DNA from 3 places in the Paenibacillus sp. DS2015 genome. Region 3 is predicted to be linked to each of the others. Evidence: riboswitches for the same ligand, from Rfam matches in the RefSeq annotation. Region 3 holds a riboswitch; each other region holds the start of a gene.
What was found. Region 3 has a riboswitch for cyclic di-AMP ahead of J2T13_RS09585 (3D domain-containing protein). Riboswitches for the same ligand answer to the same signal wherever they lie in the genome.

Region 1 (4,255 bases), on a different contig from region 3:
CGGTCGAGTTATACCTTCAAATGGATGAAGCACTCCTTCAGACTGCATTTATGCAGTGGATTGGAGAGGAAGATAACATACTAAGTGAGCTTTGCAGTAGATTTATACATCGCAGGCTGTATAAATATGTAGAATTGGAAATGTTGGATGCCAATATGATTAGCGAAATTAGACAAGAGTTTCTAAAGGTAGGTCTAAATCCAGATTACGATCTCGAGAGTGACTTCCCTACGGACCTCCCTTATGATGTTTTCCATCCAGGGGATGAGGCCAGTCAGAAACAAATTTTGCTATTGGATCGACAGGATGGTCTGAGGGAAATTTCTGAAGTATCAGATATTGTGCGTTCCATTAGTGGAATACACCGAGGGAAGAACCACCTCTATTATCCCGAAGAAAAGCTCAAAGATGTATTAACGCTGTTCTCACCTGCTGTTGCCCGTATATTTAAGTTATAGATAGTCTATTTAATACCAACAAGAGATCGACATGAAAGGAGTTTTTAGGATGATGTTATTTGACACACATACGCATCTGGATGCATTACAATTCGACGAGGACCGCGAAGAGGTGATTGCGAATGCTCTAAAGGCAGGAGTAGGTAAAATGATTAACGTTGGCTTTAATCGAGAAACCATTCCTACAACCATGAAGTTGGCTGAGCAATATGATTTCATTTATGCGGCCGTGGGTTGGCACCCTCAAGATGCCATTACCATGAAGGAAGAAGACATGGCGTGGATCGCCTCTTTATGTAAGCATGATAAAGTGGTAGCCATTGGTGAAATAGGGCTTGATTATTATTGGGATACCTCGCCTAAGGATGTACAGCATCGCGTATTTCGTCAGCAGATTGGACTAGCTCGCGAGCTGAATATGCCCATTGTTATTCATAATCGTGATGCTCACGAAGATGTCGTTAGAATTTTGCGTGAGGAGAAGGCGAGTGAAGTTGGAGGGGTTATGCATTCTTATTCAGGTAGCTGGGAAACTGCCAAGTTATGTCTAGATATGGGATTTCATTTATCCTTTGGAGGACCGATCACATTCAAGAATGCGAAGCAGCCAAAAGAGGTTTTACAACAGGTGCCAATGGATCGATTATTGATTGAAACGGATGCTCCATATTTGACACCCCATCCATTTCGTGGAAAGAGAAATGAATCTGCTCATGTAAGACTAGTGGCAGAGGCAGCTGCGCTAATTAAAGGGATTGACATCGAAGAATTAGCCCAAATAACTACTCAAAATGCACTGGATCGTTTTGGCATTTTGTGAAAAAGAGAGTAAAACAGGTGAAAAGACGAGTATAAGCGAATGATTAAGGTTTTTTAACTATATTAAGCGAGAATATTACATTATTTTAACCATTTATTCAGATTTTTGTGGTTGATTACTCCTTTACAACATGCATAGAAACAGGATATCATCTTTTCAGTGGTATGAGCGGCTCTATATTAGAGCGGCAATATTTTCCTGAACCAGTCTCGCTGAGTCTCTTGTATAAGAGAACGGGGAAACCAATATGACAGGACACTTCACAAACTTGTGATGATGATGGCATATATGATTTCTTTACTAGGGTCTAGGGGTGAATTTGAAGGCATGCGCCATGAGCGTGTGACCTAAGATAGGGCGGCTCTCTTTCGTCCAAACCCGACAGCTAACCTCGTAAGCGTTATGAAGAGAGGCAACCTCGTGCATACATTCCAATTGTTCTAACAATTACGGAAGCCACGAAAGAGTTCCTCTAACTCTTTCTTTTGGCTTCTTTTGTTTTAGAATAAAGGCAATGATGTCATCATACTGTTGTTTAACAGGAGGTGACAACCATGTCGAGCAGACGGGTACATGATGCAGGACAATCTCACGTTACGCGTCCTGTAAAAATTTAAAAATAGTCACGTCAATTACAATCATGCATTATCTTAGACGGCGAGGCTATGAAGGAGGATCGGAAAGTGGGCGGTTTTCAACAAGAAGAAACCCATGATTCACCATCATCCAGCATGACTTACGCATTGCGATGGAAGCATGAGTATTTAACTAAGATCTCACTTGCAGCTATTATTTCAATCGCAATTACTCTTTTGGTTTTGCTGCTTGTTAGTTTTCAAGCACGCAAACAAGTGTATCTGGTGGTAGATGGTCAAGTTAAAGCAGTGGAAACAAGTCGGGTAATACTTCAGGAAATGCTGGATGAAGAGGCTATTATACTGAAGCCAGAAGATCAAGTTTCTATGCCGTTGAATGGTTCACTTGTAGACGGGGACAAAATAGTTATTCGCCGTGCAATCGAGATTCAAGTGACATCAGATGGTCAAACGAAGACTAGATTTACAACTAAGAACACAGTGAAAGGCGCTATGGAAGAATTAGGACTTTCACTAGAGAGCGATGATAAAGTATTTCCTTCTCTGACCACATCGGTCACGGATAATATGAATATTAAGATCGTTCGGATTAATAAACAAACTGTACAACGCACAGAGAAAGTACCTTTTCGGATTATCAAGACAGCAGATGCAACGGTCCTGAAGGGCAAAGTCAAAGTGGTACAGCAGGGACAGACCGGAACGGTCATTCAAAATATTGAAAAAATATACCAAGATGGTAAGCTGGTATCTATGCGTATGGTAGGCAAAGAAGTGCAGGCCGTGGCGCAGCATAAAGTAATCGCAGTAGGAACAAAGGTAGAAGCACCGAAGGTGGTTGTGGCTAAAGCTGAGGTTAAGCCTAAGAGCACTATTACCAAAGTAAGCTCCAACAATCAGGTGAGTAAGGCAGGTGTCGATTTCACTTACAAGAAAGTGCTGAATAATGTATCGATGACTGCCTATTCATCAGAGGAACCTGGGATAGGTACTCGCACTGCTTCGGGTACTCGTGTAACAGAAGGACGTACGATTGCTGTTGATCCTAATGTGATTCCATTAGGGTGGTGGGTTTACATTGAAGGCATGGGCTTCCGCCGAGCAGAAGATACGGGTGGTGCGATCAAGGGGAATAAGATCGATATGTACTTCGACTCTCTACAAAATGCACGCGACTTCGGTCGTAAATCGGGCAGAACAGTCTATGTAATAGGACCTGTAAAGCCAGAGCTTAACTAATGTTGCTCGGGTTTTACAACAGCTTTCTAATGTTATAATATTAAGATCATTGTTATGTCATGCTAAGAAGAGGTGTATTCCTCTTCTTTTTGTTGTTGTCTTGTCCAGGGAGGAATATTCGTATGATTAAAGAAATTATCGTTGTGGAAGGTCGCGATGATACCACAGCCATTAAAAGAGCGGTAGATGCAGATACTATTGAGACGGGTGGTTCAGCTATAAATGCCCGTATTCTACAACGGATTGCTCTAGCGCAAGAGCGTAGGGGTGTGATCGTGCTAACGGATCCTGATCACGCGGGGGAGCGTATTCGCAAAATTATTACGGCGAAGGTGCCTGGATGCAAACATGCATTCATCCCTGAAGCGGAGGCGACGCGAAAGGGCGATATTGGGGTTGAGAATGCTTCGCCTGCAGCTATTCAGCATGCATTAGCCCGAGTACATACCTCTTATGAGGGCGCAGAGAGCCTGATTGATATGGAAGATCTGGTACAAGCAGGTCTGCTTGTTCACCCGGAAGCAGCTGCACGTAGGATGGCTATGGGTAACATTCTTGGGATTGGGTATTGTAACGGCAAGCAATTTCTTAAGCGCTTAGCTATGTTTCAGATTACGCGCGATGAGTTTGTTCGCGCCCTCGCCCAAATAGAAGAGGGAGGCTAAATCATATGAATGAAATAGATGATATCGCTACACCAAGGCGAACGAAGGAGATCATTCGGCGCCATGGTTTTTCTTTTAAGAAAAGCTTGGGGCAGAATTTCCTAATTGATCAAAATATATTAACTAAAATTGTAAATGCGGCAGAATTGGATTCCACGAAAGGGGCGTTAGAGATTGGCCCTGGTATTGGAGCACTTACGGAGAAATTGGCACAGGTAGCTGGTGCCGTTACCGCAGTGGAAATCGATCGCCGTCTTATTCCCATATTGCAGGAAGTACTTGAACCCTATCCACATGTTCAGATTGAACATGCCGATGTGCTGGAAGTGGACTTACAGCAATTGTTTAAGGCTAATTTCAGTGAGGTGTCCAAGGTGAGCGTAGTTGCCAACTTACCTTATTATGTTACTACCCCGATTCTGATGAAGTTACTCGAGGAGAAGCTACCTCTAGAACATATCGTTGTCATGATCCAGA
Region 2 (4,255 bases), on a different contig from region 3:
GCGTATAGATTAGGAGTAAGAAGATAAAGTTTACTCCATTCCCAAGTGTGAGATTCGGATTGAAAGTAGTACTGACTATCCGTTACGACCTTGTATAGATTGAAATATAAAGAACCAGAGTGAAGAGCACTCTGGTTCTTTATACCGCTTGGTTAAGTGTGTTGTTTCATTGCGAACTATTCAAATAAATCTATATAGGCTTGGAAGTCATTAATATATTTATCAACAAGCTTGTAGCCAGCGGCTAGCTTAACGTTAGCCTGATCGAATGTCTTATAATTGATCGTTGCTGAACCGAGAGATTTTTTGAACAAAGTAAAGGCTTGAAGTTGCAATGATGCACCTTTGATATAAGTGTCATGAATTTGCTTCAATTTGGGAGTCGTAGGTTTAATTCTCTTCAAACCCACTACAAATTTAGTGTAATTAGGGATAATGGTATTATTGAAAGCTGCATAGGTCTGTTTGCGATTGCTAGCAGTTACATATCTATTATTTTTGGTGTATGAAGTAACGGCTTTATCTTCAAATTTAGCAATTAATTCAAGTGCATCTACATATTCAAGAAGCGCTGCATATTCCGGATCATATTCAGGTTCCTCATCGGTATAAAGATCCTCTGTGGTGTCGGTATCTTCAATTATTGTTGAGTTCCCTCCTGTAGTTTCTGCTGAGGATACAGTTGGAAATACGAGGGTACTAATCAAGATAAAAGCTAGTAGTGTCATTATTATTCTGTTCTTACTCATTCGTAGATCATTCCTTCGTTATATATTTGTAGTTTCTTATGTCATTATCGGTAAAGACTGTTCCTACTTTAATAGTTTTACTAAATATTCAAATAGAGATCACTGATTGAATAAAGATTCACTCATTAGTATTCAAATTTAGCTACATAAGAATCGATATCGTTACTATACTTACTGACCAGTGTACGACCCGTATCTAATTTGCTATTCGCTTGATAGAATAATTTACTATTAATTTTGGTCGTAGAAAGGGAATTTTTCATTAACGTAAGGCCTTGGAGCTGTAAAGAGGCTCCCTTAATATATGTAGCATGTATGTTCTTTAAGGTCGTATTTGTTGGTTTAATCTTCTTCAAAGCGACTACGAATTTAGTGTAATTAGGGACAACAGAGTTGTTGAGAGTGATAAAAGCCTGTTTGCGATTACTAGACGTGATGTTTACATAGGCATATTTTTCAAAACTTGAAATGGCCTTATTCTCAAATGAAGCAATCAATTCAAGTTGGTCGGCATAGTCAAGAAATTCTGCAAATTCTGGATCATATTCGTACTCTTCTTCGTCTTCGTCCGTGAATGTGTCGTCGTAATCAGAGTAATAATCTTCGGAGTTAAAGTCATTTTCTCCGGCTGTGTTTATAGTCACCACAGGATTGTTCTTTTCAAGCGAGATTGTGTTAACCTCTTCAATTGACTTCTGCGTTGCTGCTGCTGAAGAGACTGCTGGAAATACGAGAGTGCCCAGTAAGATAAAGGCTAGTAGTGCTGAGATTATTCTGTTTTTGAACATGGTTATTTCATTCCCCCGTTGCTGAATTTGTGTGATTGTCATTCTTATGACAAGTCGAGAATAAGTGACTTCATTTGTTATTATCGGTAATATCAACTGAATTTTCAATATATTTAATAAATTATCCCATATTTAAGGTGCGATAGAGAATAAATGAGATGTCTTTTCTGTGACTAGTCACTTTTACTCATAATCATTAGCTTTAAAGCGATAATACGTGATAATGAATGAGATTCATGTATTACATGGTTCTTTCAGTCAAATTACATCCCTTTTCCTTCCTTTTTTTCTTTTTTTGGAAGTTTACAGTTAACTTCGTGCGCCTTAGAATTAACTCTCGTGATAAGTTGAATAGCGCTGAATTTTCGTTAGGAAAAGCGGGGGAACCAATAGTTTGGCATCATGCCAATGGGGTGAATCGTATTGTATACGTAGGGCTAATCCACAGCCCGAATCCGACAGCTAACCTCGTAAGCTTGGGTGGTTACATGACCTATGTTTAGACATGCAGATCTCTGTATGTTTAAAGGACAGGACCCGCAAGAGAACCTTCTTAAATTGGCGCACAGCATGGCTGATTCTACTTGTAAAAGAAGGGGTTTAACGATAATGGTCAGCAAAATAAAAAGATTATTAATCGGTCGTCCAATGAAATCAGATGAGCTTGATCATGAGAAATTAAGTAAGTTTAAAGCACTTGCGGTACTTTCCTCAGATGCATTATCATCGGTCGCGTATGGTACGGAACAGATTCTGATTGTGCTGATGGCGGCTGGATTTACTGCTATATGGTATTCGCTTCCCATTTCACTAGCTGTACTGGGACTATTAGCGATCCTTATTCTATCGTACCGTCAGACGATCTTCTCTTATCCTATGGGTGGGGGAGCATATATCGTGGCTAAGGATAACTTAGGTGTATCCACCGGACTGATGGCCGGTGGTTCACTCTTAGTGGATTACATTCTTACGGTCGCTGTCAGTGCATCGGCAGGGACAGATGCGCTGACGTCTGCATTTCCACAGCTTCATGATCACAATGTATTGATCGCGATAACGGTCATTATATTGTTAACAATTGTTAATTTAAGAGGAGTTACGGAAGCCGCTTCTTTTATCGCTTTTCCAGTCTACCTGTTTGTGGTGTCTATCTTTGTCTTGATTATCTCGGGGTTGTTCAAATATGTAACGGGTAGTATTCATACAGATATTCCCGAGATTGGGGCCGCTGTATCGAATATAAGTCTGTTTCTACTATTGAAGGCATTTAGTTCGGGGTGTTCAGCTCTGACCGGCGTTGAAGCCGTATCGAATGCAATTCCGAATTTTAAGCAACCCTCAGATCGTAATGCAGCGAAGACGTTAGTCATGATGGGGCTAATTCTAGGTGCCATGTTTACGGGTATTAGCTTACTGGCCTATTGGTACGGCGTTACACCAGATCCGAAAGCGACCATTGTATCTCAGATTGCTGAATCAGTATTCGGACGTGGAGGGCTCTACTTTGCAATTCAAGGCGTTACTGCACTTATTCTGTTTCTAGCAGCAAATACTGCGTATTCGGCATTTCCCTTGTTAGCTTTTATGCTTGCTAAGGACAAATTTATGCCACATATGTTCATGGTTCGTGGTGATCGCCTAGGGTTTTCTAATGGGATCATCATTCTAGGTGTATTGTCCTCTGTACTGGTCGCAGTATTTCACGGGAATACAGAAGGTCTAATTCCGCTCTATGCGGTGGGTGTATTCATCCCCTTTACACTGTCACAGTTAGGCATGATGGTCCGTTGGTATCGAAGCAAGCCACCTGGCTGGGGGTTACGGTTTACGATTAATACAATCGGTATGATCACTACCCTTACTATCACACTCATTTTTATTTTTACGAAATTCTCGCATATTTGGATGGTGTTTATTTTCCTACCGCTTGTGATGCTTCTCTTCATGCGAATCCATCGTCATTATCTCAATACGGCAGACCAGTTACGTATCCAATTGGATACAGATAAGCCGGTTATTAAAGGAAGTACCATTCTAGTTCCTGTCTCAGGAGTCACACGTGTTGTGCTTAATTCGATAAGTTATGCTCGCTCGATGTCAGACAATGTGGTTGCAGTCTATATTGGTTTTGATGAGGGAGAAATACAGAAGATGGAACAAAAATGGGCCGAATGGAATCCGGGCGTAAGACTGATTGTTCTTCGTTCACGATATCGGAGTGTGGTACGTCCTTTGTTGAAGTTCATTGAGACGATTGAATGGAAAACAGCTGCGACAGATCATATTACGATTGTCATTCCTCAATTCATTACGAAGCATTGGTGGCAGAATATTCTACACAATCAATCGAGTTTACTTATTCGTACATTCTTAATTAATCAAAAAGATATTGTCATTACTACGGTACCGTACCACCTAAATAAATAATAACGGCTTATTGGAACTCCTAACATTCACGTTGGGAGTTTTTTTTGTTTTATTCATAGGTTCTTATGTTCATAAGTTGACAAATGCAACAAGGAATTATATATTATATTTTATTAAATCGTAATTATTACTATTAAGTGAGTATTGAAAGGAGAACTTTATGAATACAACAAGAATCCCCGTCACTGTCCTCTGCGGATATTTAGGTTCTGGTAAGACAACTGTGCTCAATCATATCCTGCATAATCGGGACGGGTTGAAGGTAGCTGTCATTGTGAACGACATGAGTCA
Region 3 (4,255 bases):
AAGTGACTTTTGCATTGTCCATTTTACCTAATTCCTCGCCACCCCTGTCTCCAGAACAACCTGACACTTCAGTACCTGCTAACTCCGCAGGCGTCAAACCATCAGCTAGAGATAAGCAGATATCATCCTTAGCACAGCTATATCATAAATACCCTGAGACCATAAAAACAAGGGGAGAAAGAATTAAACAAATTGCTCTTACTTTTGACGACGCGCCTGACTCTAGATTTACAGCACAAGTGTTGGATGTGTTAGACAAACACCATGTAAAGGCAACCTTTTTTGTCATTGGTGAACGGGCTAAGAAGCATCCTGAGCTTGTGGCTCGAATGAATCGAGAAGGTCATTCTATCGGTAATCACTCGTATAATCATCCACAATTCAGTAAAATATCGTTCGATAGCTTTCAAGATCAGATTCTAAAGACAGAACAGATCATCCATCAAATCGTGGGGTACAGCCCTCGACTCATTAGACCACCCTACGGTGATATCACAGAATCCCAGCTGAAATGGGCTAAAGCACATGGATATAAAATAATTAATTGGAACGTGGACTCCTTAGATTGGAAGGGTCTTAGTAAAGAAGAGGTCAAGAAAAACATCCTGTCCTCTGTTGGTCCTGGCTCCATTATTCTTCAGCATGCAGGTGGTGGAGAAGGTTCCGATCTTAAAGGTAGCATTGAAGCTCTGCCTGAGGTCATTCAAGAACTAAGAGATAAAGGTTATACATTCGTTCTGGTTGCCGATATGCTTCATATTTCGATGAGTAAAGAAAAGACAACTTCACCGTCCTTAAAGAGAGAGTGAGTGTGTCTGTAAGGAATATTAGCCGTTAGAGAAACTTCATGTTATAAAAAGAGCCGCTCTCGAACGATCGAGAGCGGCTCCTAAAAATCAATATTTATTTGATAATATACAACTCAACATTTTGATATCCAAAATCACGAACAGTAGCTTGACTTCCAGGGATAAAAATATCAATCCGATGTCCCTTTATAGCTGAGCCAACATCTTTGGCTGTAGCCACAAATGCTTGTTTAGGGAGACCCGCATGATTATGTCCCGTTACTAACACTTTAGTGCCTAAAGGGATAATACTTGGATCTACAGCTAGAGTACCCAATTTCAGTGGATTACCGAAATAATCAACTGCGCCCCATTTCCCATTCTCGCTAGCAGCAGCTGAATACGCTGATGCTTTTACATTGATCGTCTTAGAATAGTTAAATACTTTGCCCCATGCTTCGACCTTACTATCTTCGGGTATAACATTAAGAAGGCTTGTTGTTGAAACTTGCTTCGCTGTGATTGGAGTCGCTGCAGAAGCTACAGATTGCTTAACCACTGTACTAGATGTTGGAATGCTAAGGTTCATACCTTCATAAATATTCGTAGCACTTACCTTAGGGTTAGCTTGAATCATCTTGTTTAAATCCACCTTGTATTCCTTTGTGAGACTATAAAAAGTATCTCCAGCGGTTGCGACATGAATCTGATCTGCGTGAACGGGAGCCACTTGCATTGCTGCTGAAATGCCTATAATGGCTGTCATTATTTTGATAGTAGAAAATTTCTTCATAGTTCCTCCTTATTTTGCCTGCGGAGTTAGCTGTCGGATTCGGATTAGGAAGTTCACCCTACACGCCCTATACGCGCGATTCACCCCAAGGAATCAGGAATAGCGATCAATCATCGTCCTGCGTTCCATCAATAAAGTCCCCCACACTTTTCCTTAATCAAAAAGTTTTGGCATGTATGAATATATCACAACTTTGTAACTATTACACATGAAATTGTTACCATTTTGATATTTATTTTTGTTTTTATTATTTTTTCTGTAGAATTTCATATACTAATTCGAGTGTATTATTCATTGTTTACACTGAGCTGATCATATTTAACATAGATTTTACAATTGTACATACCTAAATATAGTAGAATATTATTGAAACTAAATAACATATTGATTGACCTGTTGGGGGCACTATGATGGAAGAACAGAAAACAATAAACCGTACAACGACGTCCGTATACTTAAATCGTGATTTAAGCTGGGTTGAATTTAACTGGCGCGTTCTTCAAGAAGCACAGGATGCAGATCACCCGCTTCTAGAAAGAGCCAAATTTCTAGCCATTGTCTCGACAAATTTAGATGAGTTCATGAGCGTTCGCGTGGCTGGCATTCAAGATCAGATTAAGGCCGGTTATACTAAAAAGGATTTTACAGGTTATACACCCTCAGGATTATACAAACGCCTGATGAAACGAGTATCCAAAATGATTAGCGAGCAATACCGGACTTTTCGTGATATTTCACGACAATTAAGTAAAGAGGGAATCGTTTTTTCTAGCTATGAGGATTTGACCGCCGCTCAAAAACAAGCTATGGAACAATATTATCAAGATATCATCTTCCCTGTGTTAACACCTATGGCCGTTGACCAGAGTCGACCCTTTCCGCTTGTTCATAGCCAATATGTATATTTGTCAGTTGTGCTTAATCGACAAGAGAGTACCGAAGAAGATCCCTACTTCGCCATATTACAAATTCCATCTAATCTTGCGAGATGTATTCCACTACCTCATCGTACAAACAGCAAGAAGCGCCAATTCATTTTTATAGAAGAGGTCATCAAGCAGCATATTCATACTTTGTTTAGTGGATATGATCCCGTAGCGGTTCATGAGTTCCGGATAACACGTAATTCTGATCTCACGATTGATGAGGAAGGTGCCGAAGACTTGCTAGAGGAGATTGAGAAGGAACTCCGTAAACGTAGATGGGGAGCGCCTGTCCGGATGGAGGTTCAAAAAGGGATTCACCCTTATGCACTAAGTCAACTCCAAACAGAATTTGAAATTACTGATTTCATATTTGATATTGAAGGTCCTTTAGATCTCAGCTTTCTCCGAAATTTCGTGGGTTCGTTGAAAGGTTATCCTAAATTAATCTATGCACCTATTGAGCCCGTATATCCACCCGAATTTGAAGAAAATGAAGACTTTTTCCAAGTTCTCCATGAACGTGACGTTCTTGTCTATCATCCTTATGAATCTTTTGAATCCGTGACAGATTTCATCATTCAAGCTTCTGAGGATGAACATGTCATGGCGATTAAGATGACCCTGTATCGTGTGAGTGGTAACTCACCCTTGATTCAAGCCCTAGCTCTCGCGGCTGAATCAGGGAAACAAGTGACGGTCGTAGTGGAACTAAGAGCCCGATTTGATGAAGAGCGTAATATCGCTTGGGCTCGAAAACTTGAGAAATCAGGATGTCATGTTGTTTATGGTTTAGTGGGTCTAAAAACGCATGCGAAGATCACACTCGTCGTCCGTCAGGAAGGCAGTGAATTACGTCGATATGTCCACGTAGGTACGGGGAATTATAATGATAGTACCGCTAAGGTGTACACGGATTTAAGCCTGTTCACTTCCAATCACCTTATTGGTCTAGATGCGTCTGAGTTATTCAACCAAATCACCGGTTACTCAAGTAATCATGAGTGGGACGCTATTACTGTAGCTCCATCGAACATGAGTAATACCCTCTCCATGCTTATGCAGAGAGAAGCCGAACATGCTACAGCAGGTAGACCTGCAAAAATCATCGCCAAGATGAACTCACTATCTAACCAAGAAATGATTGACGAGCTGTATGACGCATCACAAGCCGGCGTTCAGATCGATCTGATTATACGTGGGGTGTGTTGTCTTCGTCCTGGAGTCCCTAACTTGAGTGAGCGTATTACGGTTCGAAGTATTGTAGATCGGTTTCTAGAGCATACGAGGATCTATTATTTTGAGAATGGGGGTAACCCGGAGCTCTGGATCTCTAGTGCAGATTGGATGACACGCAATTTAACTAGACGAATTGAGTTAATGTGTCCTGTCTACGATGATCATATCCGAAATTTAATTGTCCAAATTCTGGATCTATCCCTTAAAGATAATGTGAAGGCTAGATTTCTACAAAATAATGGAAACTATGAATTCAAAAACAAAGAACTAGCCCCCTTTAGGAGCCAGTTCGAAGCCATGGATGTTATCAAGTGGAAGGAAAGTCTATCTTCAATTTCAGATTCCATGCACTCTTAAACACTTTCATAGCACTTTCCATTTCTTCTTGTTCAATCCATGTCTCCGCATCGCTAATGACAGTAAGATGAAAGGTTTTGTTAACAACATTAGCTTGAATGGATTGAACCACTTGTGTCTCACTCTGATCTAGCGCAATACCTAGTTGCACCAGT

Region 1: another riboswitch for cyclic di-AMP. It lies ahead of J2T13_RS20550 (3D domain-containing protein); the one in region 3 lies ahead of J2T13_RS09585 (3D domain-containing protein).
Region 2: another riboswitch for cyclic di-AMP. It lies ahead of J2T13_RS16825 (APC family permease); the one in region 3 lies ahead of J2T13_RS09585 (3D domain-containing protein).

The regions. Positions count from the first base shown of each region.
Region 1 is NZ_JBNPWS010000030.1:14,488-18,742, forward strand. It holds gene J2T13_RS20540 (HD domain-containing protein) at 1-458, shown strand, start outside; gene J2T13_RS20545 (TatD family hydrolase) at 508-1,278, shown strand; cyclic di-AMP (ydaO/yuaA leader) riboswitch at 1,479-1,693, shown strand; gene J2T13_RS20550 (3D domain-containing protein) at 1,962-3,113, shown strand; gene rnmV (ribonuclease M5) at 3,236-3,778, shown strand; gene rsmA (16S rRNA (adenine(1518)-N(6)/adenine(1519)-N(6))-dimethyltransferase RsmA) at 3,784-4,255, shown strand, end outside.
Region 2 is NZ_JBNPWS010000020.1:8,836-13,090, forward strand. It holds gene J2T13_RS16810 (hypothetical protein) at 1-13, shown strand, start outside; gene J2T13_RS16815 (hypothetical protein) at 177-749, opposite strand; gene J2T13_RS16820 (hypothetical protein) at 875-1,579, opposite strand; cyclic di-AMP (ydaO/yuaA leader) riboswitch at 1,883-2,029, shown strand; gene J2T13_RS16825 (APC family permease) at 2,147-3,964, shown strand; gene J2T13_RS16830 (GTP-binding protein) at 4,125-4,255, shown strand, end outside.
Region 3 is NZ_JBNPWS010000008.1:68,105-72,359, forward strand. It holds gene J2T13_RS09580 (polysaccharide deacetylase family protein) at 1-809, shown strand, start outside; gene J2T13_RS09585 (3D domain-containing protein) at 904-1,581, opposite strand; cyclic di-AMP (ydaO/yuaA leader) riboswitch at 1,582-1,764, opposite strand; gene ppk1 (polyphosphate kinase 1) at 1,989-4,100, shown strand; gene J2T13_RS09595 (Ppx/GppA family phosphatase) at 4,051-4,255, opposite strand, start outside.